3 regions of the Paenibacillus durus genome follow, and region 3 is predicted to be linked to each of the others. Evidence: riboswitches for the same ligand, from Rfam matches in the RefSeq annotation. Region 3 holds a riboswitch; each other region holds the start of a gene.
The links. Region 3 has a riboswitch for thiamine pyrophosphate ahead of PDUR_RS09440 (thiamine phosphate synthase). Riboswitches for the same ligand answer to the same signal wherever they lie in the genome.
Positions count from the first base shown of each region.

Region 1: linked by a shared signal. The riboswitch ahead of PDUR_RS12540 (ABC transporter ATP-binding protein) and the one ahead of PDUR_RS09440 (thiamine phosphate synthase) in region 3 are both predicted to bind thiamine pyrophosphate.
Region 2: linked by a shared signal. The riboswitch ahead of PDUR_RS01850 (ABC transporter substrate-binding protein) and the one ahead of PDUR_RS09440 (thiamine phosphate synthase) in region 3 are both predicted to bind thiamine pyrophosphate.

Region 1 is NZ_CP009288.1:2,928,069-2,938,043, forward strand. Features, by position in the region: gene PDUR_RS12530 (ABC transporter substrate-binding protein) at 1-431, opposite strand, end outside; gene PDUR_RS12535 (ABC transporter permease) at 431-1,204, opposite strand; gene PDUR_RS12540 (ABC transporter ATP-binding protein) at 1,185-1,946, opposite strand; TPP riboswitch at 2,062-2,165, opposite strand; gene PDUR_RS12545 (aminoglycoside phosphotransferase family protein) at 2,195-3,136, opposite strand; gene PDUR_RS12550 (pentapeptide repeat-containing protein) at 3,163-4,020, opposite strand; gene PDUR_RS12555 (alpha/beta hydrolase) at 4,442-5,395, shown strand; gene PDUR_RS12560 (S-layer homology domain-containing protein) at 5,527-6,189, opposite strand; gene PDUR_RS12565 (hypothetical protein) at 6,289-6,861, opposite strand; gene PDUR_RS12570 (AraC family transcriptional regulator) at 6,937-7,806, opposite strand; gene PDUR_RS12575 (Fur family transcriptional regulator) at 8,059-8,532, shown strand; gene PDUR_RS12580 (helix-turn-helix transcriptional regulator) at 8,671-9,504, opposite strand; gene PDUR_RS12585 (sugar phosphate isomerase/epimerase family protein) at 9,779-9,975, shown strand, end outside.
Region 2 is NZ_CP009288.1:387,286-397,260, reverse strand. Features, by position in the region: gene PDUR_RS01870 (ABC transporter ATP-binding protein) at 1-123, opposite strand, end outside; gene PDUR_RS01865 (HAMP domain-containing sensor histidine kinase) at 187-1,596, opposite strand; gene PDUR_RS01860 (response regulator transcription factor) at 1,647-2,321, opposite strand; gene PDUR_RS01855 (EAL domain-containing protein) at 2,402-3,445, opposite strand; gene PDUR_RS28470 (hypothetical protein) at 3,491-3,646, opposite strand; TPP riboswitch at 3,773-3,885, shown strand; gene PDUR_RS01850 (ABC transporter substrate-binding protein) at 4,085-5,152, shown strand; gene PDUR_RS01845 (thiamine-binding protein) at 5,218-5,511, shown strand; gene PDUR_RS01840 (ABC transporter permease) at 5,508-6,269, shown strand; gene PDUR_RS01835 (ABC transporter ATP-binding protein) at 6,457-7,227, shown strand; gene PDUR_RS01830 (HipA family kinase) at 7,625-8,440, shown strand; gene PDUR_RS26980 (DUF3037 domain-containing protein) at 8,442-9,308, shown strand; gene PDUR_RS01820 (heavy metal translocating P-type ATPase) at 9,395-9,975, opposite strand, start outside.
Region 3 is NZ_CP009288.1:2,102,781-2,112,755, reverse strand. Features, by position in the region: gene pnpS (two-component system histidine kinase PnpS) at 1-568, opposite strand, end outside; gene PDUR_RS09465 (fumarate hydratase) at 746-2,365, opposite strand; gene thiH (2-iminoacetate synthase ThiH) at 2,510-3,628, opposite strand; gene PDUR_RS09455 (thiazole synthase) at 3,647-4,417, opposite strand; gene PDUR_RS09450 (ThiF family adenylyltransferase) at 4,460-5,488, opposite strand; gene thiS (sulfur carrier protein ThiS) at 5,494-5,697, opposite strand; gene PDUR_RS09440 (thiamine phosphate synthase) at 5,703-6,353, opposite strand; TPP riboswitch at 6,467-6,568, opposite strand; gene PDUR_RS09435 (SDR family oxidoreductase) at 6,707-7,579, opposite strand; gene PDUR_RS09430 (hypothetical protein) at 7,725-8,153, opposite strand; gene icd (NADP-dependent isocitrate dehydrogenase) at 8,379-9,674, opposite strand; gene citZ (citrate synthase) at 9,840-9,975, opposite strand, start outside.

The sequences.
Region 1 (9,975 bases), 830 kb from region 3:
ACCATCAGGTGAGTCAATGGATGACGGACAATGGAGGCCAGCGCTTTCACGGGGATTTTCTCCCCCCGGGCCATCAGCACCTGCGGCTGGTAGCTTAGCGCCAGATCGACCTTGCCTGCGGCGACGAGCTTCAGCGCATCATTTGTGTCCGCCGGCATCTGGATTTCCACATCAATTCCCTGTTTGGCGAAAAAGCCCTTTTCCTGAGCGGTGTACAAAAAAGAATGCACGGCGTTCGGGTACCAGTCGAGCATAAGCGTCAGCTTGTGCGCGGGCTCCGCCGGACTTGCCGCTTGAGAAGCGGTAGGCGAAGGAGAGGCAGGAGCCTTGGAGTCGCCGGATGGCGCAGAGCCGCCGCAAGCGGCGGTTACCAGAAGAAGCGAGATAGCAGGCAGGACCATTATAGCTTTAATACGGGTAAAAAAATTCATCAATAAGAACCTCTTTTCTTAAGAATCTGATGCTCCAGCAGCCGGACGGCCAGGAACAGTACTACACCGAGACCCGACAGGAGAGCGATCGCGGCGAACATCTCGGCGCTGTGCAAGCTTCCCGCCATCCGGCGGCTGTAATAACCTAGTCCGCGCGTTCCCCCAAGCCATTCTCCGATGGTTGCGCCGATCACGCAGTACACCACCGACAGCTTAAGCCCCGAGAAAAAGGAGGGGAGCGCAAGCGGAATGCCGATCTTGACCAGCAGCTGCCTGCGGCTTGCGCCCATGGTCAGCAGCAGCTCCTTGTAGGCGCCGCCGCTTTTGGCGAGTCCGTCGTAGACGCCGACAACGACCGGAAAGAACGCGGTCAGAAAGACGACGGCGACCTTGCTCCACAGCGAATAACCGAACCACATAATAAAAATGGGGGAGAGCGCAATCAGCGGAATCGTCTGGCTGATGATGATAAAGGGATAGAGCGCTTTTTCCAGCGCCTTGGACAGGTGCATGCCGATCCCGAGCAAAATGCCGCCAACCAGCGACATCAGGCAGCCGACCACTACTTCTTCTAAGGTGGTTGGCAGATGCGTACCCAACAGCAGTCCGGTGTTCTGTACCAATGCGGTCCAGATCGAGGAGGGCGCAGGGAGGATAAAGGACGGAACATATCCTGAGCGGACGGCCGCTTCCCACACAGCGAGAATTAGCAGCAGCAGGAGAAGGAAGGCTCCGTAGCGGCGTGATCCTTCCTTAAACGGTGCGCGTTTCATACAGCCTCCGCTCCAACTCGGCCCGTAAAGAGACAAAGCCAGGCTCGTAATTCATTTCCAGCCGCCGGGGTCTTGGCAGTCCCACGTTCAGCTCATGAAGGGGGCCGGAGCTGCTAGGCGGCATCAGAAAGATGCGGTCACTGAGCAGAATGGCCTCCTCCAGATCATGCGTGATGAACATAACCGTTCGCCCAAGCTCTCCCCACAGCTCCAGCAGCCAGCGGTGCATGTCCCGCTTCGTCATGGCGTCAAGCGCGCCGAACGGCTCATCAAGCAGCATCAGCTTACCGCCGGTCATAAGTGTCCGGAGAAAAGCGGCCCGCTGCCGCATCCCGCCGGACAGCTCATGCGGATAGGCAAGCTCATAACCGGCGAGTCCGAAACGCTCCAGCATGTCTAGGACCGAGGCCGCTGCGCCCTTGCCCGCCCGGCCCTTGATCTCCAGCGGCAGCAGACAGTTGTCCAGCACAGTACGCCAAGGCATCAGCAGGTCCTGCTGAGGCATGTAGGCGATTTGGCCGAGCCGGTTCTCACCGCTGGCGCAGCCTTGCAGCGTGATTTCTCCCTGCGCCTTGGCAAGCAGTCCGGCTATCGCTTTGAACAGCGTGCTTTTGCCGCAGCCGCTGGCACCGATAATGCTGACGAATTCACCCTGGCGGATCGTTAACGAAAGATCGGAAAATACCGGCTTCTGCTGCGGAAACGAAAAAGTAAGCCGGCGGAGAGATAAAAGCTCTTCGATAGTCGGTCAACCCTCCTTAACATGAATAAAGACCCGTCCATTTCAGTCAGAGAAATGAACGAGCCTCCAAGATATCTGCCGTACAAGCGCTAAACCTTGCGCGGCGTAGATAGGTAAGCTTTAGGTTCCACTTCCCTCCGCTGGTATAATCCAGATCAGGTTCCAAGGGTCCGAAGCTCGCGGCTTCGTCTCAGTCGGACGACTCCCCTAGTGAAATTGCGGTCTTTATTCGGTTATAAGCTTATTTACTATACCATATACCTAGCCGATCCCTCAATGTACCATTTGGGTCTCACGGACTCGAAACCGGCATGATCCTCCATCACGCGATGGATTCTGGCCATCATATCGTCCATTTCTTCAGGTACGAATTTAATGCTCCATACAACGGATGATATAAGGCCCATCGCTGTATAGAGGGAATATAGCTGCCAGAACGACTCATCCGGCTCCTGTCCCTGATGATATCCTTTAATCTGGCCTATGCAGAAAGGCACACTGACCTCCGAACTGAAAAAGCCGGCTTTGATGAATTCATGCACAGGGTCACCAAAATCCAGCCGGTTGAAATCGATAACGCCCGCCAGCCGATGATCTTGAACAATAAGATTTCCCGTATGGAAGTCGTCATGCTGAAGCAGATTCGGTGACTCCTTCATCAGCGGAAGGCAGCCCTCGATGAATTCCATCACTTTGGAGTCGCCGTGGATATGTACCCCGAGTCTATCGTATTCCTCCATATATCGCCGATGCTTTGCCGTTTTTCGCTCGGCCCACGAGGACATTCCGGGCGGCGCCTTGCATTGATGAATGGTTCTCAGTTCGTTACCCGCTTCGTATCCGATGCGATATTGCTCTTCAGGAGAGTAAAGCGGCAGTTGATCCGCTGCATCTTCGCCTTCTATATATGTAAGAACGTAATAACCAAGCCCGGTGTCAGGCAGTAACCCGATTTCCAGCGGCCTTGAGCATTTGACGCCGTAGGCTTCCATCTTTTTCAGCGCATCGAATTCGGCCAGCTTGTTCCTATATAGTCCGTCATCGAAGATCCTCAGCAGATAGCTGCTCCCGTTCTGCGTCACCCGGTATTTATGGTCGCCGGAATAGCCATTATTAATCGGCTCGATGCTTGCTTCTGCGTGCAGGAAGGGGACGCTGCGAAGTGTTTTTTCCGTAACACTGTTATCCATCGTATCGGCCTCCTTCGATCGCGCCATTATTTTGACCAATGATCGGGCTTGCGTAATGAAGGCGGCAGCTTGGTATTCCTATCGCCTTTAGCTGAATTAACTTGTGCTTGCGTAAGAAAAATGCTCCCTCTGAGATCAGCGCCGCTAAGGTCGGCATCTCTAAAGTCGGCGCCGATCAGATCAGTTACTCTCATGTCGGAATCTCTCAGGTCGGATGCAATAAGCAAAGCGCCTCGCAAGTTAGCTCCTCTAAGGTCGGCTCCTCTTAGATTTGCGCCTATGAGGTCACTGCCCCTGCGGATTTTGTTCTGTAATTTTTGATTGTTATTATGCTTCGGCGCAGCTTTTGCCCGTACCCGTTCACTTGCTTGCAGAAGCAGGTCATTGACAGTCGCCCGATGGGCGGGGACGTTAAGCTCCAGAACCGAGCGCGGATTCAGACGGGTGAGCTCTTCCGTTTTTTCAAGAACATTCCGCAAATCTGTATGAATCGGCCGAGTTTCTTCCAAACTGAGCGCTTCGTTCAAGTAATATTGCATTTCATGCAGCTGCTGCATTATAGGGAATACCTCAAACATTTCCTGTGCCAACGCCGGATGATCCCGCCAATCGTTTCCCGGATAGGTGATTTGGGACACCTTTTGACCCGCACCAAAGCATTCATATACGGTGCACCCCCGAAAGCCTTTTGTTCGAAGGTCTTTATGAATGCCGCAGCGAAAATCCGATTGCAAGTTCGGGCAGGGAGTACCCCCGGCTTTATCCATGGCAAAATCGGCTGATTTGGCATACGGCAATGCTGCGCAGCACAAACCAAAGCATTGTTCGCAGTCCGCGCTGAATGGATTAATCCTGTTGTCATTGTTGATTCCTGGATTGGACATTTCCTGCACTTCCTTTATGTAAAACTACTTCTATATTCTATAAAGGAATCGTGCTGGAAGTAAACCTTCTTTCAATTATTCTGCCCGAAGCTTCGACCCAACAAAAGCTCCACTGTCATTGTGGGGTGCTCTTTAAATGGTATTTCTCGTTTAGTTGAAGCGATAAACAAGCTACCGATATTTTTGGTCATTTTAGATTGATTGATCTATAAACGAGGGGGGTATCTTCCTATAACAACTCCGTACTTGTACGTTTTTGAAGCGTTATTTTCTTGATGAATTTAAACTGAATGTGTCTGATTCAAAAAAAGAAAGGAAGTTTAAACATGAACAATAATAGATACAAAGGCGGATTGGCTTGGAACATTCATCAAGAAGTTAGTTAGCCCAAAATAAAATGATAGAAGGAGATTGAAAAAACATGGAGAAAAAACTTGTTCTTGAGCAGGAAGCACAAAATTTTGTTAAGGCTACAGCCAATCCGCCATTCTTATTCGATCTAGGACCGGAACAAGGGCGAATTGCGGTCGACGAAGCCCAGGCGGGCGAGGTTCAAAAGCTAGACGTTGACATAGAAGATATCAGTATTACAGGTGGTCCAGGCGGCCACGTATCCATTCGGATTTTACGTCCGAAACATGCTGCTGAGAAGAATCTGGCTGTCATTCTGTACATACACGGTGCAGGTTGGGTGTTCGGCAACGCACACACCCATGATCGGCTGATCAGTGAACTGGCCGTGAAGAGTGGAGCTGCTCTTGTATTCCCGATTTACAGTCTGTCCCCTGAAGCGAAGTATCCTACGGCCATTGAAGAAATCTATGCTGTGCTGCAGTGGATCGCAGAGCACGGCAAAGAACACGGGCTTGATTCGGATCACATAGCCGTAGCCGGCGATAGTGTCGGCGGCAACATGACTGCGGCAATCACGCTGATGGCCAAAGAGCGCAGTGGTCCTGCTATTGGACAACAGCTCCTTTTCTACCCAGTTACGGATGCTTCATTTGATACGGAATCCTATCATCAATTCGCCGAAGGATACTTTTTGCGCCGGGACGGGATGATGTGGTTCTGGGATCAGTATACAAGCGATTCTGAGGAAAGAAACCAGATTACGGCCTCCCCGCTGAGGGCAACTACCGAGCAGCTTCGCGGTCTTCCGCCGGCTTTGATCATTACAGCCGAAGCTGATGTCCTGCGGGACGAGGGTGAAGCTTATGCGAATAAACTTCGAGAGGCTGGTGTTGATGTCACTGCGGTACGTTATCAAGGAATAATCCATGACTTCGTTATGTTAAATGCATTATCAGACACTGCCGCGGCCAAAAGTGCAATATCTCTAGCCAGCGCTTGGCTAAAAGACGGGTTTCAATAACCCTGCCGATAAGGAGGATGTATCTTGATGTCCTTCATAAAACAATGGACCTGATGAGGAAACTCCTTATCAGGTCTATTTGTATCCGTTTTTTTGCATCCTAATTGAATAATCATAAATGGCAATAAGGGCTACTTATTTCCGTAAGCCTTCAAATACTCCAGCGCATTATACAGCATAACCGCTGCCTCAGCCCGTGTGAGCTTGCTTCCCGGATTGAACTTTCCATCCTTGTCCAGCGTGTTGATCTTATATACGAGGGACCGCTGAATAGCGCCTTGGCTCGCAGGGTTGATTTGGTCCTCATCGGCAATTTTTGCCGGAGCAATCTTGATCATCGGCAGAATGTTGCCTTTTTCGAGCCCTTGAACGAGAAGAACGGTGAACTGCTCTTTGGTCATCGGTTCCTTGGGATCGATATTCGCAGGGATTTCAACGCCGTTATAGTACGCGTTAATAAAAGCCTTGGCATACCACTCGTCATCTTTGACCTTGGTGAAAATATCGCTTGCTACGGGAGCCTTTACGAATCTAATGGCGTCAAGATTAAGCTCCAGACCGCCCGAAATGAACTGGATGCCTTCCGCCGAGCTTATGACAGACTTCGGCATAAAACGCGATCCGTATACTCCTTTAACGAGCCCACGGTCTTTCAGACTAGCGATTTTATCCTTACCCTGAACGGAACCGATATCAGTGAATTCGCTGCCGGCGGCAAAGCTTTCGCTTCCTGCCGAGAGCATCATTATTGCGCTGATTGAAAAGGCTGCTAAAGACTTTTTAGTTGATATCATACTGCTGCACCTCCTGCTGAGTACGGCTTGGGAAGCCGCCATATTCTCTAAACGGAGGACAGGCTGGAAAGGTTGCGGGAGGGAGGACGGAAAGGCTAATTAATCCAATTCACGGAACAAAAGATTACGGTAAGGATAATGGGAATCGCTGTACTTGAACAGGAGAGCAATTCCCGACTCCTCAATCTTCACCGACCGCAGCCCTCGGGTCCGGACCAAACCGCGAACCATGGAGGTAACCGCCTTGCGGTCACCTTGGCGAATGCCCCGGGCAAGAGCGGCAGCGAAATTCCGGTTAAAGGCAAGCTCGCGGTACAGCGGCAGGACAGCGCGGGCAATCCGGCGGTGTACCTCCGTACTGAACGTAAACTGTACCAGTCCCGGCGGGATGGTAGTACCGTTTGTATAGGACGCAATAGGCAGCGGAAATGTATAGGTAATAAAATAACCGATGGCGTTTGTACCGTATCCCTGCCGGGCGGCCTGAGGCGACGCGAGCTTCAGCAGGGAATGCATAAGCCCCAGGTCGGCTCCGACGACCGCGCGGGACCATGCGCTTGCATAGCTCCGGTTTCCGGCGATTGCCCGGTAGAACGGCAGCATGCCCTTCGCCACTTTGACCAGTACGTCCGCCGTAACGAACGCATCACTTTTTTTCGTCTTCTTAAGCACCCGGTAATCCTCCTTACAGATAAGGGATCTGCTATAAGGTATGGGCTCCGGGCACACATCCGTATGGGCTTTTGCTCAAGAAAGCGGAATAAATATTTTGATCCTCATGTCCTCTGGGAACGTGGAGTTCCGCACATCGGTCACTTCAAAATCAGGCCCTTCCCCGCGATCGTAATTCGAATGGGGGAGCCATACACCGTAAATGAAATCCCGCATCTTTTGAATATTCCAGGCTGGGCCATAGGCTTTGAATTCGGCGTATTTTCCTTCCGGTAGATCGAATTTGATGTACTGACCGTCCGGCACTTCCGCGCATTCCCCTGCTTCCTCACCTACAATAAAGGAGAATCCGCCGTCATCCTGAAAGCGGCAGGAAACGCCGTAGACCATATCTGGCGCCAGTCTATCCGGGAGATGCAGATAGCGGCCGTTCCTTCCGAATTCGTCGTAAAAACCGGGGATATCCCGGTAATGCCGCCCTTCATTCAGATTTGTCTGATATTCACAGCCGATGATCCGTATGCGGTTCTTATGGATAATTTCCGGTTTGCCCATCTCGAATTCTTGGTCTTTCCTTCCCAGGTCATCCAGGAAACTGATCGGAGGCTGACTGGCGAAAGCCTGATTCTTCTTCCGGTATTTCCCTGGTGTCATCCCGAAATAGCTCTCGAAAGCGCGCGTAAAAGCCTCCTGGGAATGATATTGATAGGCCAGGGCAACCTTGAGAATGCCTTCATCCGAATCTGACAGAAGGCGGGCCGCTTCGGTGAGCCTGCGTTTGCGGATGTACTCCTGTACGGTAAAGCCCGAAATAGCGAGAAACAGGCGCTGAAAGTGGAAAGGGGAGAAGGAGGCCGATGAAGCGATGTCGCGCATCCCGATTTCCTTTTGAAGATTTCGCTCGATATAATCCACGGCTTTTTGAATCTGCTGATAGTATTGCATGGCGGCAGTCCTTTCTGCGATTGTATAGGACTATTATAAGCGGATCGCTTCCGGTTTTTTTGACTTGAAATGCGATCCTTTGGCGCGGCTGCCAGGGCTTGCCTCTTTCCTTTTTGCTGTACATTTGATATGCTTATTATAATAATTCTTATCTAGGAAGTTTTACGATTAACATCCGGGTATTGAACTAGAGAAAGACATGCTTCGCCGGAAGCGAGCAAGACTTTACCGTCCGAAAGGGAGGAATTTGTCATGAATCCTATGGATACGATCACCCAGCAGTTTGCCGCGCATAATTATAAGCTGACCTCGCAGCGCGAAGCTATCGTCAAGGTGCTTCTCGACAACGAGAAGGACCACTTAAGTGTCGAAGAGGTATATATGCTCGTCAAGGGAAGCTTCCCGCAGCTTGGACTAGCGACAGTATACCGGACGCTTGAACTGTTATGCGAACTTCATCTCGTTGAGAAAATGAACTTCGGCGACGGTGTATCCCGTTACGACCTGCGCAGCGAAGAACATGAACATATGCATCATCATATGATCTGCGATTCCTGCGGCAAAGTGGCCGAAATCAAGGACGACTGGCTTGCGGAACTGGAGGAGAAACTGGAAAAGGAATACGGCTTCTCCGTAACTGACCATCGCCTCGATTTCAAAGGCACTTACCGGATCTGCACGGGCAGCGGGTGCAAACGCTCGAAGGAAGGTCAGGCGATATCGTAAGCAGGCATAACCGGAGCAGCCATCATTCGATACTTGAAGATTATAAGAAAAAAAGGAGTGTTCCGCCGGAATGGCAGGACGCTCCTTTTTTTGCCTATTTTAAAGTCGCATATTTTAAAATCGCTAGCTCGTCCTCCCCTACATAAGCGCAGGCGCATCCAACTCCCTGCCATGCGTGCGGAACTGTTTGGGCGACATGCCGAACCGTCTGCGGAACTGCCGGTGAAAATACGTATAGTTCACGAAACCGCAGGCTTCTGCGATATGCTCTAGTGGCATCGGACTGTATACAATCCGCTCCCTGGCCATTTCCAGGCGGACTTCATTTACATATTTGACGATGGTCGTACCGAAGGCCTCCTTGAACAGATGGACAGCGCGCGAGACGGAAATGCCGACATAGGCCGCGACGTCTTCCAGATGGAAAGAAAGCGCCGCATTTTCCTCAACAAACTGCTTCATCCGGTAAGCCAGATATCCTCTTGTAGAGACGGAGGGACGGTCTACGGTAAGACGGTCGATCTCCATGCACAGAATCTGCAGGTAACAGCTTGAGATTTCCGGGGAAAAATCGGACAGGCGGCGCTGTTCCAGCACGAGCTGGCGGAAAAGTCCGACTAATGCGTCATTAAGCGGAATCTGCATAAGCGAAGACCGCAGGCGGCTGTTCCACCACCGGTCAATCCACTCCCCCCGGCAAAAGATATGATAATCCCCGCTTTCGACGCGCGGCTCGCCAAGAGGAAATTTCTCTTTGTCGATAATGAGGTTGTATGGAACGCCAGGCGGAATGAGCATCAGGCCGCCGCTCTCAACACGCGTGATCTCACCGTCAATCAGGGCGCTGCAGCCCCCTTCGGTCTGAAGGCGAATGAGATAATGGGGGAAGCCTTCCGCTTCTGACATTTGGAAAGGTTTATGATGGAAGGAGAATCCGGCGGTTAAAATAGTACAAGGTGCTTCGCTTTGCATATGTCCTCCTCAGGCAGCTAAAAGATAATCAGATTGTTCATGTTTTAATCATATTATTCATTTTATTATATTTGCTTTCAGATTACGATGATACTAGTTCTCGGGCAGCGAAAAAAATTCAAAAAACGCAAAAACCGCCCAAAAATTAAAGGGAACCTGTGTACATTGGCGTTCTAATCCCGTGAGGATCAAGGTGCAGCTGATGTATAGATAAACTCTTATTGTTCAGGTAAACAACAATGCTCAATTACATGCTGCGGGAGTGATGACAGAAATGATGAAGATCGGTTTGCAGCTCTACACGGTTAGAGAAGAACTGGAAAGGGACTTTGAAGGAACTCTTCGCAAGGTGGCCGAACTGGGCTATAGCGGCGTTGAATTTTTTAATTATTTCGGCCGGAGTGCTGAAGAAGTTATGGCGCTGCTTGAAGAAACCGGGTTGACCGCTATAGGAGCGCACAGGCCCTATGA
Region 2 (9,975 bases), 1.7 Mb from region 3:
CGCGCCGTTCGGCCCGAGAAATCCGTAAATTTCTCCTCTCCCGATGCTCAGATCCAGGTGATCCACCGCCGTCCGGCCGCGATATTTTTTCACCAGTTCCGTCGTTTGTATAATCGTTTCCATGTCAATTCTTCACCTCGGTAACCAGCATACCGCCCCAAGGTTAAAGAAGACTGCCCGCGAAGTTTAAGTTTCGTTTAAATTATTCCGCTCTTTCGGAAAAATGAAGACCGAGGTGCCGTCCGGAGTGCTGTCCGCCGTCCACGCAAGCCCCATGCGGGACAGCAGCATATCGACTATGGCGAGTCCGAGACCCGCTCCTTTCACCGGAGAATCTTCGCCCATGCCCCGTCCGCGGTCGCGGATGACGACAGTGCGTGTGCCGCTGCGGTCCTCGGCGGCAATCCCGACGTAACCACCGTCCTTGGCATGGCGCATGATGTTCTGATGCAGATTGTCCAGCACACGCTTGAACCAGATCTCATCGACCTCCCAGTATAAGGGTTCGTCCTCCAGTTCAATGTCTACCTCCATGCCTTCCTTGGTCCATATCGGGTACCACGCTGCGGCGTTTTCCCGCAGCAGCCTGAGAATATCCTTGCGCTCCGGCGACAGCTTCACCCTGCCGCTTGCCAGCAGATTATAACTCAGCAGGTTGTCGATCAGAACGCCAAGGTCGGCGATGCGCTCATCCATCAGATTGAGCGATTCTCTTCCCTGCAAGGACAGCGGTTCCTTGCCGACCTCGAACAAATGACTGCGCACAACCGTAAGCGGTGTGCGCAGATCATGGGACAGATCGGCGATCAGCCGCTTGCGCAGCTCCTCTTCCTCCCACTCTCTGCGCCGGCTGTCCTTAAGCTCCGCAACCATCGTATTGAACGCCTCTTCCAGCAGACCCACCTCATCGGGCTTGCCCTTGGGAATTGCTGCCGGGAGGCCGTCCCTACCGTCAAGGGTCATCGCGGTCTGCAGCCGCAGCAGCCGCCTGCGGATTCTGGCGAAGAACAGCCAGGATACCGCCGCGAACCCGATGAACAGGACGAGCAGCACCGCAACATACCCCAAAGTCGGAAAACTGCTTATGTCTCTCCGCAGCACGGACCTCGGAACCGTCATGACCATGAAGCCTTCACCGGCATCGGAACGGTCGCCGATAAAAGCGACAATAGTCAGCGGATCACGGTTGATGCTTTCTTTCATAAAAGTGATCGACGAAGAAACCGTCCATGTCTCCGGGACGGAGGTCTCCTTGTCGGAGGCGCTCCCTCGCGCCTTCTTCTGCGCAGGGAGCGACAGCCGGGTAACCCCGCTTCCGTCCACCCAGAACATAGAAGCGTACTTGTAACTCCCGCTTAGTTCCCTTATGCGCGTGTCAATCTCCCGGGGAGACTTGCCCGCCAGCAGACGAGCCGCTTCATGCCAGCTGTTCTCCAAATTGGAAGTGCTGGAGTAGAGCGCCAGCTCGGACTTTGTTCTGTCATCCATCCGTAGCTCAATCCAGTTGCTGGAAAGGGAAACAAAGATGATATTAAGAGAAATGATAACGGGCAAGAACATTACGGCGGCCGCGATAATCAGCAGATACCGTGACATTAGTGACCTGCGGAATCCAGGAAGACGCCCTCGGGTTCTGTTCTTTTTTATCATGCCTTGACCCTGTATCCGATGCCCCGGACGGTCTCAATAATTTCCGGCGCTCCCGGGTCCTTCTCCAGCTTTTCGCGCAAATAACGGATATGTACCATCAGGGTCTTGTCCCCTTCCATATAGGGCTCACCCCAGACCGCTTCATAAATTTGCTCCTTGGTCATAATCTGGCCGAGATGGCGCAAGAGGTAAAAGAAAATCTGAAACTGCTTGCCCGTCAGCGGTATTTCCTCCCCGCTCTCCGCCTGAACAATCCGGTTCTCCTCTTCATAGACGGTCAGATGCCCAAGAGTTAGCGGCGAAGATGACACACTGCCCGCACGGCGCAGCAAAACCCCGATTCTCGCGGCCAGCTCATCCGGATGAAACGGTTTGGTTAAATAGTCGTCGGCGAACCCCAGACCCTGGAGCTTGTCGTCAATGGACGTTCTCGCTGAGAGCATCAGGATGGGAATGTCAGGAAAAACCTTCTTTAGCCGCTGGCCCACGGTGAATCCGTCCAATCCCGGCAGCATGACATCCAGAATAACCAGTTGGCATCCTTCCGCCTCTTCCACGGCCCGCTCTCCCGTCTGCAGCCAACGGACGGCATAGCCGCGGTCCTTCAGGTCTCGGGCAACGGGGCCGGCAATTTGCCGATCATCCTCGATATACAGCAAAGTGCCGCTCATGGCAGCACCCCCTCCTTATGCCTCGTACCGGCCGGACTTAATCAAACGGCTCCGGCGCGGGAAGGCGTTATTATTCTATATTAACTTATCCTGGCTGCATGCAGAAAATGGATCGGCGGAGTCGGAGCTGGCTTGCCAAACAGATAGCCCTGAGCCAAATGAATACCGAGCTCCCGGCAGAACTGAAATTCCTCCCGCCGCTCGATTCCTTCGGCCAGCACTTTACCGCCAAACTCTCCGGCCCGCTCCATAATCTCCTTAACGGCCTTCTGCTTGCTTGCATCCTGATCGCAAAAGCTGATCAGCCCCCGGTCAATCTTCACATAATCCGGCTGCAGGCTGGACATCACCTCTACCGTAGAGTAGCCCGCGCCGACATCGTCAAGCGCAACAAGAATGCCATGGCTGCGGCACTCGGCAAAAATATGGGTGAGATGCGAAATATCGCCGATTTCCTCCGTTTCCACCACCTCAAGCACAAAATCCTCCGGTCTCAGGCCCTGCTGCTGAATCGCCTCAAACGTATGGGTCAGACAGTACTCGGGATCGTAAATGGAAGAGGGCAGAAAATTGATGAACCGTTTAATTCCGTGAGGCAGCAGCCTGGCGCTGGCTTCAATGGCGGAAATGCGCGCGGCCCGGTCCAGAAAGGAATGAAATCCGCTTTCTCTTGCCACCTCAAAAAGGATATGCGGCTGAAACGGAGTACCTTGCGGCAGCGGCCGCAGCAAAAACTCAAAGCCGACAATCCGCTCGGAAGAATCGACAATCGGCTGCAAATAACTGCAAAATTCTTTATTGGCGATAATATCGATGAGTGAATGATTGCTAAAGCGGACCTGAAGCTGGGAGAGCGACATCCACCGTTCCAACTCGCTTGGAGGTTCTGTTCCGATTATGGATATGGTCAGAAGCGCCGCTTCCTTCGCGGATTCGATCAGTTTCATCACATTCAGCAGCTGTTCCCGGGTGCTGTAAGAAATCTCGCATACTTCTTCCTGATAAGATTTAATTTTAAAACCGGACGCTTGAACAGCGGATGCAAGTGAGGGAGATGCGCGCCGAATTTTTAGGATTCCCTTGTCTTCAATGGGTTCAATAGGGGAACAATGAATACAGTTCATGAACACCCTCCTTTGGGCCTACAAAAATGCAGCAACCTGAGGTCATTATAGCATGTTTTTCTGGAAAAGACGGAAATTCACCCCAAATAACCGCCACATTTCGCGTAATTTTTTTCCAAATCCCGATTTTTTAATTTCCCAGATTATTTCCCGGCAAAAGCTGCGCTTTTCTCTAATCCTTCGCACCGATGCTTCTGCCATTCACTGTTCCCTGCTGCATGGACAACGGTATTATAAATGACGGCTTCAGGATGGGCCGGGGCACTGGACAACTTCAGAGCCTTGCGTCTATAATTACAGCGTAAACAGCAAAGAATACCCGAAACTTCATAAACCTTGGGGTGCTGGAATTACGGCCGGCTGAGAGTGTATCCCGCAAGATACTGACCCTTATACCTGATCTGGATAATGCCAGCGTAGGAAAGCCTTAAGCGCGTGGTCCTGAAGGACTGCCGCCGTCATGCACTCCGCCGCGTCCCGAATGTTCAGGGGCGCTTTTTTGGCTTTTTCAGATTTGCGCAAACTCCCGTGGTCCGCCAAGCGGCTTCGTGATTTGCGGGTAAGCTTTAATGAAGACGGGAACACCTGCCGTTTCCGGCATCGGGCTTCGGGGCGGCAAGACAAAGGAGAGACGATATAATGGGAGTAAAAAAATGGTTAACACTGTCCCTGACCTGCCTGTTCATACTGACGGCGGCGGGATGCGGCGGCAATAATTCGGGAGGAAATGCCGGCGGCGCTCAGGGAACCCCTGCTTCCGCATCGCCGGGGGCTTCCGCTTCCGCCGAAAGCTCGCCCAAAGCGGCGACGCCGGTAAAGGTCGCGCTCGACTGGACGCCGAACACGAATCACACCGGACTGTATGTCGCCAAAGAGCTCGGCTACTATTCGGAGGAGGGCCTTGACGTCGATATTGTGCAGCCGGGAGCGGCGGGCGCGGATACGATGGTCACTTCGGGAGAAGCCGCCTTTGGCGTCGGTGCACAGGACTCTCTGACGATGGCGCGCATTCAGGGTGTTCCGCTCGTATCCATCGCGGCGATTATCCAGCATAACACGTCCGGCTTCGCGGCTCCGGTTGACCGGGGCATCAAGTCGCCGAAGGATTTTGAAGGCAAAACATACGGCGGCTGGGGATCACCGGTCGAAGAAGCTTCCATGAAGGCCATTATGGACCCGGTCGGCGGCGACGTGAAGAAGGTCAAGCAGGTGACGATCGGGGAAGCCGATTATTTTACGGCCGTTAAGCGTGACATTGACTTTGCCTGGATTTTCTACGCCTGGACCGGTATTGAAGCGAAGCTGCGCGGCGAGCCACTGGATATGCTCTATTTGAAGGATTACGCGCCGCAGCTCGATTACTATACGCCGGTGCTGACGACGAGCGAGAAGGAAATCGCCGAGAATCCAGAGGTGGTCAAAGCCTTTTTGAAGGCGACGTCCAAGGGTTATCAATATGCGATCGACCATCCGAAAGAGGCTGCGGATATTCTGATCAAGGCGGTTCCCGATCTTGACGCGAAGCTCGTTCAGGCCAGCCAGGAATGGCTCAGCCCGAAATACAAGGACGACGCCGCACGGTGGGGCGAGCAGAAGACCGAAGTATGGAAAAATTACGCCGACTGGATGTACGGACTGAAGCTGCTGGACAAGCCGCTTGCGGCCGATAAGGCGTTCACGAATGAGTTTTTGCCGGACGGGCAGTAAGTTTAATAGAATTAAAATCTTGATTCACGGGGTTCACAATTAATGACATGAAAGGATGATAGGGAATGGCAAGTACGCTGCTGAGCATTCAGGTGATTCCGAAAACGCCGGGAGGCGAAGATGTAATTCCTTATGTGGACAAGGCGATTGAGGTCATTCAGCGCTCCGGCGTGAAGCATCAGGTCAATGCGCTGGAGACGACGATGGAGGGCGAACTCGCCGACCTGCTCGAAATTGTCCGGGAGATGCAGGAGGCGCTGATCGAAGCGGGCTGCCCGAGCGTCATCTCGCAAGTCAAGATCGCCCATAACCCGGGCGGAATCAGCATGGACAAGCTGACGGAGAAATACCGCCCGTGAGTTCCAGGTGGAGACAAATCTGGCCGCCCCTTGTGGCGGTCATCTTGTTTTTGGCGCTGTGGCAGGTGTCGGTCTCCTGGTTCCATGTGGAAAAATGGATGCTGCCCGCTCCCACGGACATTTGGCGGGAAGGCATTGCCAGCGCCTCATCCCTTAAAGGGCATACGCTGGCGACGCTGCGGCTGACGATGATCGGCTTTCCGCTCGGCGTGGCTGCGGGCCTGATCTGCGCCGTACTTCTGCATATTGTGCCCTGGACGGCGCGCGCGCTCTACCCGCTGCTGATCTTAAGCCAGAACGTGCCGGTTATCGCGCTGGGTCCGCTGCTGGTGATCTGGTTCGGCTTCGGCCAGCTGCCGAAGATTATTCTCATTGTTCTCGTGTGCTTCTTCCCCGTGGCCGTCGCGGGCATGGGCGGGCTGGCCCAGACCGACCGCATGATGCTTCAATTCATGAAGATGGCGGGCGCCACGAGGCGGCAAATCTTCACCAAGCTGGAGCTGCCCCATGCGCTGCCCTCCCTGTTCTCCGGCATTAAAATATCCGCCGCCTACGCTGTAACGGGCGCCGTGGTGGCGGAGCTGATCGGCGGAAACAACGGGCTTGGCTACTATATGCAGATACAGAAATCGGCGTACCGTACAGACCGGATGTTCGTCGCCATTATTCTAAGCGTGCTGCTGAGCCTCTTGCTATTCGCCGCCGTTGTCCTGCTGGAGAAATGGCTGGTCCGCTGGAAGCCGCGGCGGGACGCATAGAAACGGTCGCACAGAACGTGTATAGACAAGCTGTATGAAAAAGAGTTATAGAAGGAGGCTGCTGAAGTTGACGCGTAAGATCTTTTCGTCTTCAGAGGGAGACTTGGAGGAAGGGCCGTCCCCTGGAGGCGGACACCCCCCTGTTTCCGGCGCGCCATCACCGGAGCCGGACCGCGATGCACCCGCACTGGAGGTCTCCGGCATCTTCAAATCATTCTCCCGGCGCGGGCTGAGCATTCCGGTGCTGGAGCAGGTGTCGCTGACGGTGAAGCGGCAGGAGTTCGTATCCATCATTGGCCCGTCGGGCTGCGGCAAGAGCACGCTCTTCCACATCATCGGCGGACTGGTTAAGCCGGATGCGGGCGCCGTGCGCATGAACGGCGCTCCGGTTACCGGGCAGCGGGGCAGCGTGAGCTACATGCCGCAGCAGCCGGCACTGTTTCCTTGGCGCAGCATCGAGGATAACGTGATTCTTGCCCGCGAGCTGAAGGGCGCGGCGCGAAGCGAAGCTCGCGAGGAAGCGCGGCGCTGGCTCGCGAAGGCCGGACTTGGCGGATTCGAGAAGGCGTATCCGCATATGCTGTCCGGCGGCATGCAGCAGCGCGCCGCCTTCCTGCGCGCGCTGCTCGCTCCCCAGGAGCTGATGCTCCTGGACGAGCCGTTCAGCGCGCTCGACGCCCTTACCCGCAGCGAGATGCAGCGCTGGCTGCTGGAGCTGTGGGAGGAGAACCGCCGCTCCGTGCTGTTCATCACGCACAGCATTGAAGAAGCGCTGCTGCTCTCCAGCCGCATCTATGTGTTCTCGGGGCGGCCGGGCACGCTGCTGCATACGGTCGAAGTGCCTTTCCCCCGGCCGCGCCGGGAGGAAATGACGGAGCATCCCGAGTTCTTACGGCTGAAACGGCAGCTGTCCGGGTGGATGCGGGAAGAACAGGCCAAGGGCGGTAATCCGGGTTGACGCCCAATAATACTCAAGTGTAAGAAGACTCAATTCTAAAATACAAAAAACTCCCCCGCAAAGAATCTTGCTGTTCTAAAAACCATTATCTCTTTGCGGATGATTTTACCCAACCTGTGTCTCAACCAACTCCTGCTTCACTTGTGCTCTTCATTACCCCTAGAGCTTTCTCCGAACTCTCGAAATATGACCATCATCTTTTTCTGATTTCGTTGTAATCTACCAGAATGGCACCGTACTTTCTGGTATGCGAAAGCTGCTACTTTTCAATTTAAATGATTTAATTTTCCGCTTAACGTAAAGCTATTGCTGCAAAAAATTGTCTTGTAATATATTCATATATTACTAGAATAAAGAATAACGAGCTCTAAGCATACGTTAAAAGTAGGTGCCAAAATTGCAAATTGTAAATGCGGTAAGACCGATAAAACCAGTTACTAATGGGGTAACTAAGCCGTTCATCATTCTTTGTGATGATGGAAATACATATTACACAAAGTTCCAACAAAATCCTGAGGGTCCAAGGGTTTTGGCCAATGAGTATGTTTGCGCCAAAATTGCTCATCAGCTTAAACTTCCTCTGGCCTCTCCTACTTTAATAAATGTTGATAAAGACTTTCTAAATCTTTATGAGCAAATAATTGCAGATCATATTGAGTGCGAAAGGGAAATTCATCCAGGGGTTCATTTTGGAACGAAACGGATTAACAAAACCTTTCCAATAGCTAACGCTAAAATGCTTGAACGCGCCTTGAACGTGACCATAGTTCCTGAAATCATACTATTTGACCAACTTATCCGTAATAATGACAGAGACTGCAACGGCGGGAATCTCCTGTTCGATCAATCGCAAATGAAAATAGTTGTTATTGATCATTCTCATGTTTTTGAAATAGGAGCGCTTTGGGATGCACAACAACTTGACATTAGAATCGGCGCTGACTTTCAACCATTTACTCAAAACGGATACATATTCAGAAAATTAGTACCGCATGTCAGAGGGTATAACCCGTTTGATAACATAATCGGGAAAATGTCGGGAATGACAGATCGTGATTTGTGGCATATTATTAAAACTATACCAGAAGAATGGTTAATAACTGATGCTGACAAAATCGCGCTACATGCATATTTGTGTGACCGTCTGCATAGAATAAAAGATGCTTTACCAATTCTTAAACCGATCTTGCCACAATGGAAAGGAGGGGGTTAACGTGGAGAAAATTTGTAAATTTGCAGTCCTTCGCTATGTTCCGGACGAGAACAGGGAAGAATTCATAAATATTGGGGTAGTTATGCATTCTCCAGGGGACAAATACATTGACTGTTTAATTACAAGCAATCTTTCCAGAGTTTCTACTTTTGACGACGAAATTGATATACCTTTTCTAAAAATAATTTTAAGCGGTGTTAAGGAGGATTTCTCAAAAAACTCTACAGTAACCGGCCCCTCCTATGAAGATATCGCCAACTTAAATTATTTGGAAAAAGCTACTTCAATCTATGTAAATCAACTTCAGTTTTCCAAAATACAATTATTCAGATCAGCAGACTTTGAAACCGACCTGAATAATCTCTTTAAAACTTATGTGCATTTTGAAGTTCAGAAAAAATCAAGGCTCACGGAACAAGAAGTGAAGTCAATTATGAATAAAGTTATTAAGAACAAACCCACTAACGCGATCCTAGAGAAAAACTTAAAAGTAGATTTGGGAGATGAACTGATTGAATTGGATTACGCCTATGTTACAAGAAAAGAACGAGTAAAAATAGTTAAAACCTTTTCTTTTGACTACACTCAAAGAGGAAGTAAACAAGCTTCTCAAGTAGCGAAAGAATGGGCATACAATTTTAGTAAGATAAAAGAAGCATCTAAATTAGAGAAACAATTCGATACGCATAATATAGATCTTACAACTTTAATTTACGTTAAAGATTTAACTAAAAACATAAAAATTGCCCTGGACATATTAAACGAGGAAACAATAACTTTTCAAGCCAGATCGCTAACGCAAATTGAAGACTTTGCGGATCGAATGGTCAAAGAAATGAAAGTAATAGATACAAAAATAAATATGTAATAAAAGTCAAAGACTGCCTCAAATCAAAAATGATAAGGGCAGTCTTTTTGAATTCAATATACTTTATATAAAAGGATGATTATTTTCTATAACTTTACCCGCTGCAGCCGCAGCGCATTCAGCACGACCGAAACCGAACTGAACGCCATCGCCGCGCCCGCCAGCCAGGGCGCGAGGAATCCCAGCGCGGCTACCGGAATGCCGATCGTATTGTAGCCGAGCGCCCAGAACAGATTCTGCTTGATGTTGCCCATCGTCTTGCGGCTCATCTTGATGGCGTCGGCGATGGCCTTGAGATCGCCGCGCATCAGCGTAATATCCGCCGCTTCCATCGCCACGTCGGTCCCGGTGCCGACCGCCATGCCGATATCGGCGGTCGCCAGCGCCGGCGCATCGTTGATGCCGTCGCCGACCATCGCCACCTTCACGCCGTCCGCCTGAAGCTTCCGCACCACCTCGGCTTTGCCTTCGGGCAGCACTTCGGCCATCACCCGGTCAATACCGGCCTCGGCCGCGATGGCCCGTGCCGTCCGCTCATTGTCGCCGGTGATCATCACGACATCGATCCCCATGCCCCGCAGAGCCGCCACGGCTTCGCGCGAGGTCGGCTTAATCGTATCCGCGACGGCTACGACTCCTGCGCACTCGCCGTCCACCGCAACCAGCA
Region 3 (9,975 bases):
CACGATAGCTGACAATAGCCGCCGCTATGAACAGCAGCACAAGTCCGCCCGCCATAATCGTCCAAGCCCTGTTCACTCCTTGTTCGACACTGTCAAGGGACAGGGACAGGCGGATATATCCGTTGAAGTTTCCGTTCTGTGAGGATACCTTCTGGGCAACATATAGCATATTTTTCTTCATCGTGTCACTGTATCGGATTGCCCGGCCAATCCCGTCTTTTGCCGCAATAATCTCTTCTTGACGATTGGAGTGATTGTCCATTAACTGCGGATTCCTCTCCGAATCTCCAATTACTTTTCCCTCTTGTGTAATAAAGGTAACCCTCGAATTCGTGAGTTTACCAATACTTTTGGCCTGTCCGGTATAATAATTAATCGCATCCGGAGCGTTCATATCGCGGAATTCCATCGTGCCCACGAGCAGATTTATTTCCCGGGACATATGATCTTCAAGCGCTGCAACATGGGAATTCTTGAACAGATGCGCCATCGTGAAGCCCGCTCCAATCATGGAAATTCCGATCAAAGTCATTAGTATTAACGAAAGACGGACTCGAAATGGTTTCATTCGGCACATGCCTCTTTCTATGCTTTACTATACTGCTTTACTCTATCGTAGCCCGATTTCGGTGAAATTGCCAGTGCAAAAGCATACCATGTAAAACCAAAAATCGGAGCTCCAGACGTTAATACATCTGTGCTCCGATCTGCTACATATGATCATTATCATAGTCCATACAGCGCCTTACTTAAACACCGCTTCACGGAATAACGCCAATTTACTGGCGGAGTCTTTCTCAACGTCGGCATGCAGGCTGTTGCCGTGGGAATCCATGGTCACAATCGCCGCAAATCCGTCTATCGTCAAATGCCACATCGCCTCGGGGATGCCGAATTCGAGAAAATCGACGCCGTTCACTTTCTTGATGCATTCGGCGTAATACTGCGCCGCTCCGCCTATCGCATTCAGATAAACGCCGCCATGATCATGGAGCGCCTGTAGCGTCCCCGCCCCCATGCCGCCCTTGCCGATGACGGCCCGGATGCCGAATTTCTTGATGATGTCGCCCTGGTACGGCTCCTCGCGGATGCTCGTCGTCGGCCCGGCCGCCTTCACATGCCAGCCCTCCTCATCTTTAAGCATGACGGGACCACAGTGGTAAATGACCGCCCCGCTTAGATCAACCGGAGACTCATGGTCGATTAAATACTTATGCAGAGCGTCGCGGCCGGTGTGCATTTCGCCCGACAGGATGACCACATCGCCGACACGCAAGCGGCGTATATCTTCCTCGCTAATCGGCGTCGTCAGTCGGATCTCCCTTGCACCGCCTGCCGTATCTGCGCCAACCGCAGCAGAACTTTCGGCAGCCGCGGGTTGGACGGCCCGTTCGCCGGAGTTTTCGGCTTCCGGAGTATCCATATCTGGCGGCGTTTTCGCTGCGACCGCTCCTACGGTAATGCCGGAGCCCCGCTCATACAGCCACTCCCGGATATCCCCGGTAGCGGTGTCGATCAGTACGCCTTGGCGGCGGAACGCCCAGCAGTTGTAGGCGACAGAAACGAAGAAGCTCGCAGGAAGCCGATTCATCACCCCAACTTTACAGCCGAGCAGAGTCACTTCTCCCCCGAAGCCCATAGTGCCGATGCCGAGCTTATTGGCATTCTCCATAATATAATTTTCCAGCTCAAGCAGCTCCGGGATCGGATTCATATCATCCGCCTTGCGAAACAGCTGCTTCTTCGCCAGCTCATATCCGGAAGTCCGGTCTCCGCCAATACCTACTCCGATAAATCCCGCGCTGCAGCCCTGCCCCTGAGCCTGATAGACAGCATGAAGAATGCATTTGCGGATACCGTCAAGATCGCGTCCGGCTTTACCCAGTCCTTCCAGCTCGGCAGGAAGGCTGTACTGTATGTTCTTGTTCTCGCAGCCGCCTCCCTTGAGGATGAGCCGCACATCAACATGCTCTTCTTCCCACTGCTCGAAATGAATGACCGGTGTGCCTTCGCCAAGATTGTCGCCGCTATTCCCGCCTGTGAGCGAATCGACAGAGTTGGGCCGCAGCTTGCCGTCCCGGGTCGCCCGGACAACGGCTTGACGGATATCACGCTTCATTTCGAGCTGATTCACGCCTATCGGCGTATGTATGACAAAAGTAGGCATGCCCGTATCTTGGCATATAGGGGAGACCTGAAGCTCGGCCATGCCGATATTTTGCGCAATTGTAGCAAGGGCCAGTCCCGAACGTGTATCTTTATCTTCGAGCGCCCGTCCCGCAGCTATCGCCCGGCGAACGTCGCCAGGCAAGTTGGTGGAGGTCTCAACGATCAGATCATACACACTGTCTTCGAACTTCCGCATCATCAATACACTCCTCTTAAGTCCAGGGTTTAGATGGCTTTCATTTTGTATCTATCATATCATACCGGTACAATCCTATAAAAAAAACCAACCCTCCGCAAATAGGAAGGTTGGCTTGAACTCTTAAACTCTTGAACTCCTCCGTCAGCGCACGGAACTTTCGGCAAGAATATCCCAGTCTTTGAACACCGGCTGAAGCCCGCTGCCGTACAGCATATCCCTGATTTCCGGCACGCTTCGGCTGTCGGATATTTCAAACTGCGGCGTTCCGCCGTCACTGGTATGCCCGCCCACCTCTGTCGAGACGCCTGCCGACATTTTGGTTACCCCCAAGTGCACAAGGCGGTCCCGCAATTCAGCGGGTTCTCTTGTGGACAAAGTAATGCCGGAACGGGGCAGGAACAGCCGGTACGCCAGTATAATCTGTACCAGCGCGCGGTCGGTCACGTCCGATTCGGGGTTAAAGCTTCCGAGATAGGGACGGAAACGCGGGGGAGACAGGCTAATCTCACAGCCAGGATAACGGTCCTGAAGATAACTTGCGTGCATCGCCGTCATGAACGCTTCCTGCCGCCAATCGTACAAGCCGAGCAGCGCGCCGATGTTGACGGAGCGGAAGCCTGCTTGACAGCCGCGCTCCGGAGCATCCAGGCGGGCCCGGAAATTGCGCTTCGGGCCTTTAACATGCAGCTTGCGGTACGTCTCCTGGTGGTACACCTCCTGAAATAGAGTTAATCCGTCCACGCCCGCATCGGCCAATTCTTTGTATTCCTCCATCGACAGCGGATTGACCTCGATGCTGATGGAAGAGAAATACTTTCCGAGCACCTTTACGCAATCTTTAACGTAACCGACCGGAGAGTCTTTGCGCGATTCCCCTGTCAGCAGCAGAATATGGCGTAGTCCGCTAGAGGCAATTGCCGCCGCTTCCGCTTCAACTTCTTCCAACGACAGCTTCTTGCGCGGAAAATCATGAATGGCGCTAAAGCTGCAGTACGTACAGTGGTTGACGCAATAATCCGCTACATACATTGGCGTGAACAGCTGAACGGCATAGCCGAAATGCGAGCGGGTGATGCGCTGCGCTTTTTGCGCCATTTCTTCCAAATGGTGGCCGGCGGCCGGTGACAGCAAGGCAAGCAGATCTTCCTTATCCAGCTTCTCCTTGGCCAGCGCCCGCATGACATCGTCCTTCGTGTACTTTTTCCACAATTCCTTAAAGGGAATACGCTCCAAGTTCGTCAGCGACTCAAAAAAGCTCAACAGTCTCAGTCCCCCTTCCTATACGTTCAAGAAACCGGTCAAAGGCGAAGAAGCTTCCGCCTCCTGCTGAACCGGGCCCAGCCCGGCCAGATACGCCTGCCGGCCGGCTGCAACCGCGCCGCGAAAAGCTTCCGCCATGCCAAGCGGATCACGGGCTGTGGCAATCGCCGTGTTCAGCAGCACGGCGGCCGCGCCCATCTCCATCGCTTCCGCCGCCTCCGACGGACGGCCGATTCCGGCATCCACAATGACCGGCAGGCCGGCCTCTTCAATCAAGATGCCGATCAGCTCCTTCGTCCGGAGGCCCCGGTTGCTTCCGATAGGCGCGCCCAGCGGCATCACCGCCGCCGCGCCCGCGTCTCTCAACCGGAGAGCCGCAGACAGGTCCGGGCTCATATAGGGAAGGACGACGAAGCCTTCGGCGGCCAGAATTTCCGTAGCACGGATCGTCTCCAGATTGTCCGGCAGCAAATATCTCTGGTCGTTAATGACTTCGATCTTCACCCAGTTCCCCATCCCTGCCGCTCTGGCCAAGCGAGCGATACGCACGGCTTCTTCTGCGGTCCGCGCACCGGAAGTATTGGGCAGAAGGGTCATCTGCTGCGGAATATGGCTCAGAATGTTCTCCTCCCGCGAAGATGGGTCGACTCTTCGAAGCGCCACGGTAATTACTTCGGAGCCGGAACGGGCGATTACCTCCGGAATCAGCGTATTGCGGCTGTATTTGCCGGTTCCGATGAACAGACGGCTGGATAGGGCTTTGCCCCCGATATGTAATGCATCCTGCATAATAATAATCCTCCCCTATTCGGTTAATAGAATGCTTGATAGTTAGCCAAAATAACGGTGATACAGCGACCGGGCTTCGGCGGGATCACCCGTTCCGTGAACGAGCACCCTGCCATCGGGAAAGATCGCCATACGGTGCTGCTCCAGTGTCAAAGACAGCATAAAGGGATTCCGCTCCGCCCGGCCATAGGCGGACAGCCGCCGCTCCCACTCCTCCAGATCAAGTCTCATCTGGCTTGGCGGGCGAATCTGCACCGTATCCCGCCCGCAGAGTACGGCCGTTCTGGAATGACTGCCCGGCGATAAATAAGGATAAGTGCGTTTAGCGCCGCAGGACGGGCAGTCGGCGCGCTTCAGCTTGGACGTATCTACCGACGAGTAACGGTTCGTCCATAGATCGAAAGAGACCAGTGTCCCGCGCAGCGCGCTAACGTTCCCTGACAGCCACTTCAGCGCTTCGGCCGTCTGGTAGGCAGCCGTCATCTGCACGGCGGGACCGATTATCCCCACCGTGTCGCAGGTATCCCCTCCGGCTGGGACACTGTCCAGCAGACAGTGAAGACAGGCGCTCTGCCCCGGAACAATCGTCATTGAAATGCCGTAGCTGCCGGTGCAGGCGCCATAGATCCAGGGGATACCGTCTCGCGAGGCAATATCATTTACGATCATCCGCACCTCGAAATTGTCCGCCGCATCAAGAATTAGGTCGATCCCTCGGGTATAGAGGCCGATCTCCTCCGCAGTAATATCCGCAACGATGCCTTCAACTTCCACAGAGGAGTTAACGCTGCGAAGCCTGCGGGCGGCAGCTACCGCTTTGGGAATCCGCTCAGCCGCATCCTGCTCGCTGAACAAATTTTGACGCTGCAGGTTGCTCCACTCCACATAATCCCGGTCGACGATGGTCACCTTGCCCACACCCGAGCGCACCATCGTCTCCGCGCATGCGGAGCCAAGCGCCCCAGCGCCAATAATCAGAACCTTCGCCTGCGCCAGCTTTTTCTGGCCCTCGGCTCCAATCCCGTAAAACCGTTCCTGCCTGCTGTATCTGTCCTCTCCGGCGAAATTCACCGGCCTCAGCCTCCTCCCACAAAATGCACCAGCTCGATGCGGTCCCTGTCGGCAAGGGGGACCGTTCCGAAATCATCCCTGCCCACGATCATGCCGTTCAGTTCAACAATCATCTTCCGTTCCTTCCATTCGGGGCGGCTCAGCAGATCCGCAAGCGTAGCGCAAGCCTCGTCCAGCTCGGTCTCGTTCCCGTTGATATAGAGTTTCATTGCCCTCACCTCCTTTCATATCCGGCTTCTTGAGCGGCAGCCCGGACGGCAGCACGGTAAGACTTTGCGGCCGCCACAGGATCGGACGCGCCGCAGATGCCCGAGAGTACGGCAATGCCCGCCGCGCCGCATGAAATCACCTGTCCTGCATTGCCCGGTTCAATGCCGCCAATCGCAATGACCGGAACCCGGCAGGCACGCACGGTTTCCGCAAGCCTGTCCAGTCCCCTCCCCGGGAGACCCGGCTTGCTGGCCGAGGCGTATATATGCCCGAAGAGGCAGTAATCCGCCCCTTCGTCTGCGGCAGCAGCTGCTTCATCCGGGGAATGGACGGAACGGCCAATGCGCAGGCTCTGAGACAGCTTGCGGGCCGCAGCGGCCCGGAGGCTGTGCCCCGCAAGCTGAACGCCTCCGGCGCCAGAGGCCAGCGCAACGTCCAACCGATCGTTTACGACGATTTGTTCAGGGCGTATCCCAAGGCTGCGCATCTTCTCGACCGCTGCGTACAATTCTTCCGCTGTGCGCGTTTTTTCCCGCAAATGAATATAGTCTACAAAGGGACCTACGGCCGCAGCGATAAAGATAAAGCTGTCCATTAACGTCCCGCCGCCGGATATGAGATGAATTTCGGGGTCCTTTGACTTTGGCGGACACATAGCCCTATTCGCCTCCTGTGTTTATTTGTCATAAGCAGCACAAAAAACCGCCCTCCCGAAGGAAGGCGGCCGGAAACTGCAAATGGGATCGAGCCTTGACAGGCCCGGATGCAGATATTCACTCTCCACTTCCCTACGCTGGTATAAACCAGATCAGGTTCAAAGGGTCCGAACCTTGCGTTCGTCTCAGCCTTGCGGCACCCCTAGTGTTCACGCTATGCAACTATTGATCTTTCACAGCGTATCATAAATTTCCTTTTCATACCACCTTTTCATGAAAAAGCCCCAATCCGCGTGATTTGGATCGGGGCTTGCATATTCAGCAGAAATCCTCTGGGATACGTTAAGAGTCGTCAACCGTTAACGATTTCGCCGCCATTCACATGAATAACCTGTCCGGTTACATACGATGAATCATCGGAAGCCAGATAGACAAAAGCCGGAGCCAGTTCTTCAGGCTGTCCCGGCCGTTTCATTGGCTGTGTTCCGCCGAACTCACTGACCTTCTTCTCGTCGAAGGTGGACGGAATGAGCGGCGTCCAGATCGGACCCGGCGCGACCGCGTTGACACGGATGCCTTTATCCACCAAATTCATGGCGAGTGAACGCGAAAAGCTGAGGATCGCCCCTTTGGTGGACGAGTAGTCCAGCAGTTGAGGATTTCCTCTGTAAGCCGTAATCGACGTCGTGTTGACGATCGTCGAGCCATGTTTCAAGTAGGGCATAGCCGCTTTTGTCAAATAGAACATCGAGAAAATATTAGTGCGGAACGTCCGCTCCAGCTGCTCGGAGCTGATATCCTCGATTCTTTCTTGCGGATGCTGCTCCGCCGCATTGTTAATAAGAATATCCAGCTTGCCCAGCCCTTCCACTGTTTTGTTGATAAGATCCTGGCAGAAGACTTCGACGCCGATATCGCCGGAGACGAGAACACATTTGCGTCCTTCCTGTTCGACCTGGCGCTTCGTCTCCTCTGCATCGGAGTGCTCATTGAGATAGGAAATGACTACATCGGCCCCCTCCTTGGCAAAAGCAACAGCTACCGCGCGGCCGATGCCGCTGTCTCCGCCTGTGATCAGCGCCGCTTTACCGAGAAGCTTACCCGCCGCTTTGTATCCCGCCGGTTCGTATTTAGGCCGGGGCGTCATCTCCGATTCCAGACCGGGCCTACGATCCTGATGCTGCGGCGGCAATGTCTTTTGGGCTTGCTGATTACTCTCAGACATATTTCATTCTCCTTTCGAAAAGTTGTAAAATATAGACTTTCCTTAGGATGTCTTTGGGATGTGCAATTATTCGTTCCTGCTCACAATAACCAAACACCCGCCTCCAAATGGAGACGGGCGACGTGGGCCGGGCTTTAGCTAATTTTCAAATAATCTCATCAAAAACCATAAAGAAAACCATAACCAGCAAGCACACCGCGAGCAGCGCGCTTAACGTGCGGATTTTGCCGGTTTCGCGGGAGACGTCTCGGCTCTGCTTTATGCCTGAGGCCGCAAGCCGCAGTGGCTTGCTCATAATGCCGCCCAAAGCGAACATGGCGAGCAGCAGCAGTGTAACTATAATCATCCACGGGACCGAGTACTCGCCTTTGGTCATCATGTAGCCGCCGGTAAGCAGTTGAATGACCAAGCCATATTGGGCAACGCGATTAAACGCGCCGATTGCGCTCAGCGAACCCTCCTTGGCTGCGGAAGAAAGCTTCTCTGTCCGGCCTAGAATGAAAGGCAGCACCAGGTAGAAACCGAGTGTCAGCGTGCCAATCATATGTAAGAACATTAAAACGCTCCAGTTCATACCATATCCCTCCCGATAAATCTATGACATAAGTTATATCAATAAATATTATAAACACTAATTGCTTAATCTCAAAAGAAAAATCCCCATTTTATCATAAATAAAATGGGGATACGTTCATACTTTTGTCAATTCTGAGCGAGCATCAGAGCCGTGTTGGCGCCGGTAAAACCGGCGCCAACGACTGTAATCTTGTAACGTTTGATGCTCAATGAATCGACCTTCCTACATATGCTGGATCACTTGGTCAGCGAATTCGGAGCATTTCAGCTCTGTCGCTCCCTCCATCAACCTTGCGAAATCATAGGTTACCGTTTTGTTGTTGATGGCAGTTCCCATACCTTTGTAGATCAGATCGGCGGCTTCCTGCCAGCCCAAATGCTCCAGCATCATGACGCCGGACAGAATGACCGAACCTGGATTAACAACGTCCTTGTCCGCATATTTAGGCGCCGTACCGTGGGTGGCTTCAAAGATAGCATGCCCGGTCACGTAGTTGATGTTCGCACCCGGAGCAATGCCGATCCCGCCAATTTGCGCCGCAAGTGCGTCGGACAGATAGTCACCGTTAAGGTTCAGCGTCGCAATGACGTCAAAATCGGTCGGACGGGTCAGCACCTGCTGCAGCGCGATATCGGCGATGGCGTCCTTGATAATGATCTTGCCATCCTGCTCCGCCTGCTTCTGAGCCGCATTCGCCGCGTCGGCGCCTTCGCGCTCCTTGATTACATCGTACTGGTTCCAGGTAAACACCTTGTCACCGAACTCCTGCTCGGCCACTTCATAGCCCCAGTTCTTGAACGCGCCCTCAGTGAACTTCATAATGTTGCCTTTGTGCACAAGCGTAACGCTCTTACGGCCGTGCTTAACCGCGTATTCCACAGCGGCGCGAACGAGACGCTTCGAGCCTTCGGAGGATACCGGCTTGATGCCGATGCCCGATGTTTCCGGGAAACGGATCTTGCTTACACCCATTTCTTTTTGCAGGAACTCGATCACTTTCTTAACCTGCTCTGTCCCTTCCTGGTATTCGATGCCGGCGTAAATATCTTCCGTGTTCTCCCGGAAAATGACCATATCGACCAGCTCCGGACGCTTAACCGGGGAAGGTACCCCGTCAAAATACCGCACCGGACGCAAACATACATACAAATCGAGCTCCTGGCGCAGCGCCACATTCAAGGAACGGATGCCTCCGCCGATCGGAGTCGTCAGCGGCCCTTTGATGGCAACGATGTACTCGCGGATCGCTTCGAGCGTATCGTTCGGAAGCCATTCTCCGTATGTATTATACGCCTTTTCTCCGGCAAACACTTCATACCAGGCAATCTTCTTGGTTCCGCCGTAAGCCTTATCCACCGCCGCATCCAGCACCCGTTTGGAGGCTTTCCAAATGTCGCGGCCCGTTCCGTCGCCTTCAATGAAAGGGATAATCGGATTACTAGGAACCTGCAGCTTGCCATTGTCAATTGTGATTTGTTCGCCTTCTGTCGGCAGTTCATACTTTTCGAGTTTCAGCATTAGTGTATAATTCCTCCTTAAATGTTGGTGTGCGGCATACGCTTCTCCCAGCTTTAAGGGTGGGAAAATGAAATCAGGGCTTTAAGAAGCGTATGCCATTATAGCGGCTAATCATCTGTCGCCAGCGTCCTTCCGCTCAGGACAGGCATGCAGAAAAAAGGCTGCTTATCTTTCGTTGACCGGAACGTATTTTTGCTCCACAAGACCCGTGTATTCCGCGCGCGGACGGATAATGCGGTTGTCTTCGTACTGTTCGAGAATGTGAGCGGTCCATCCCGATACCCTGCTGATGGCGAAGATC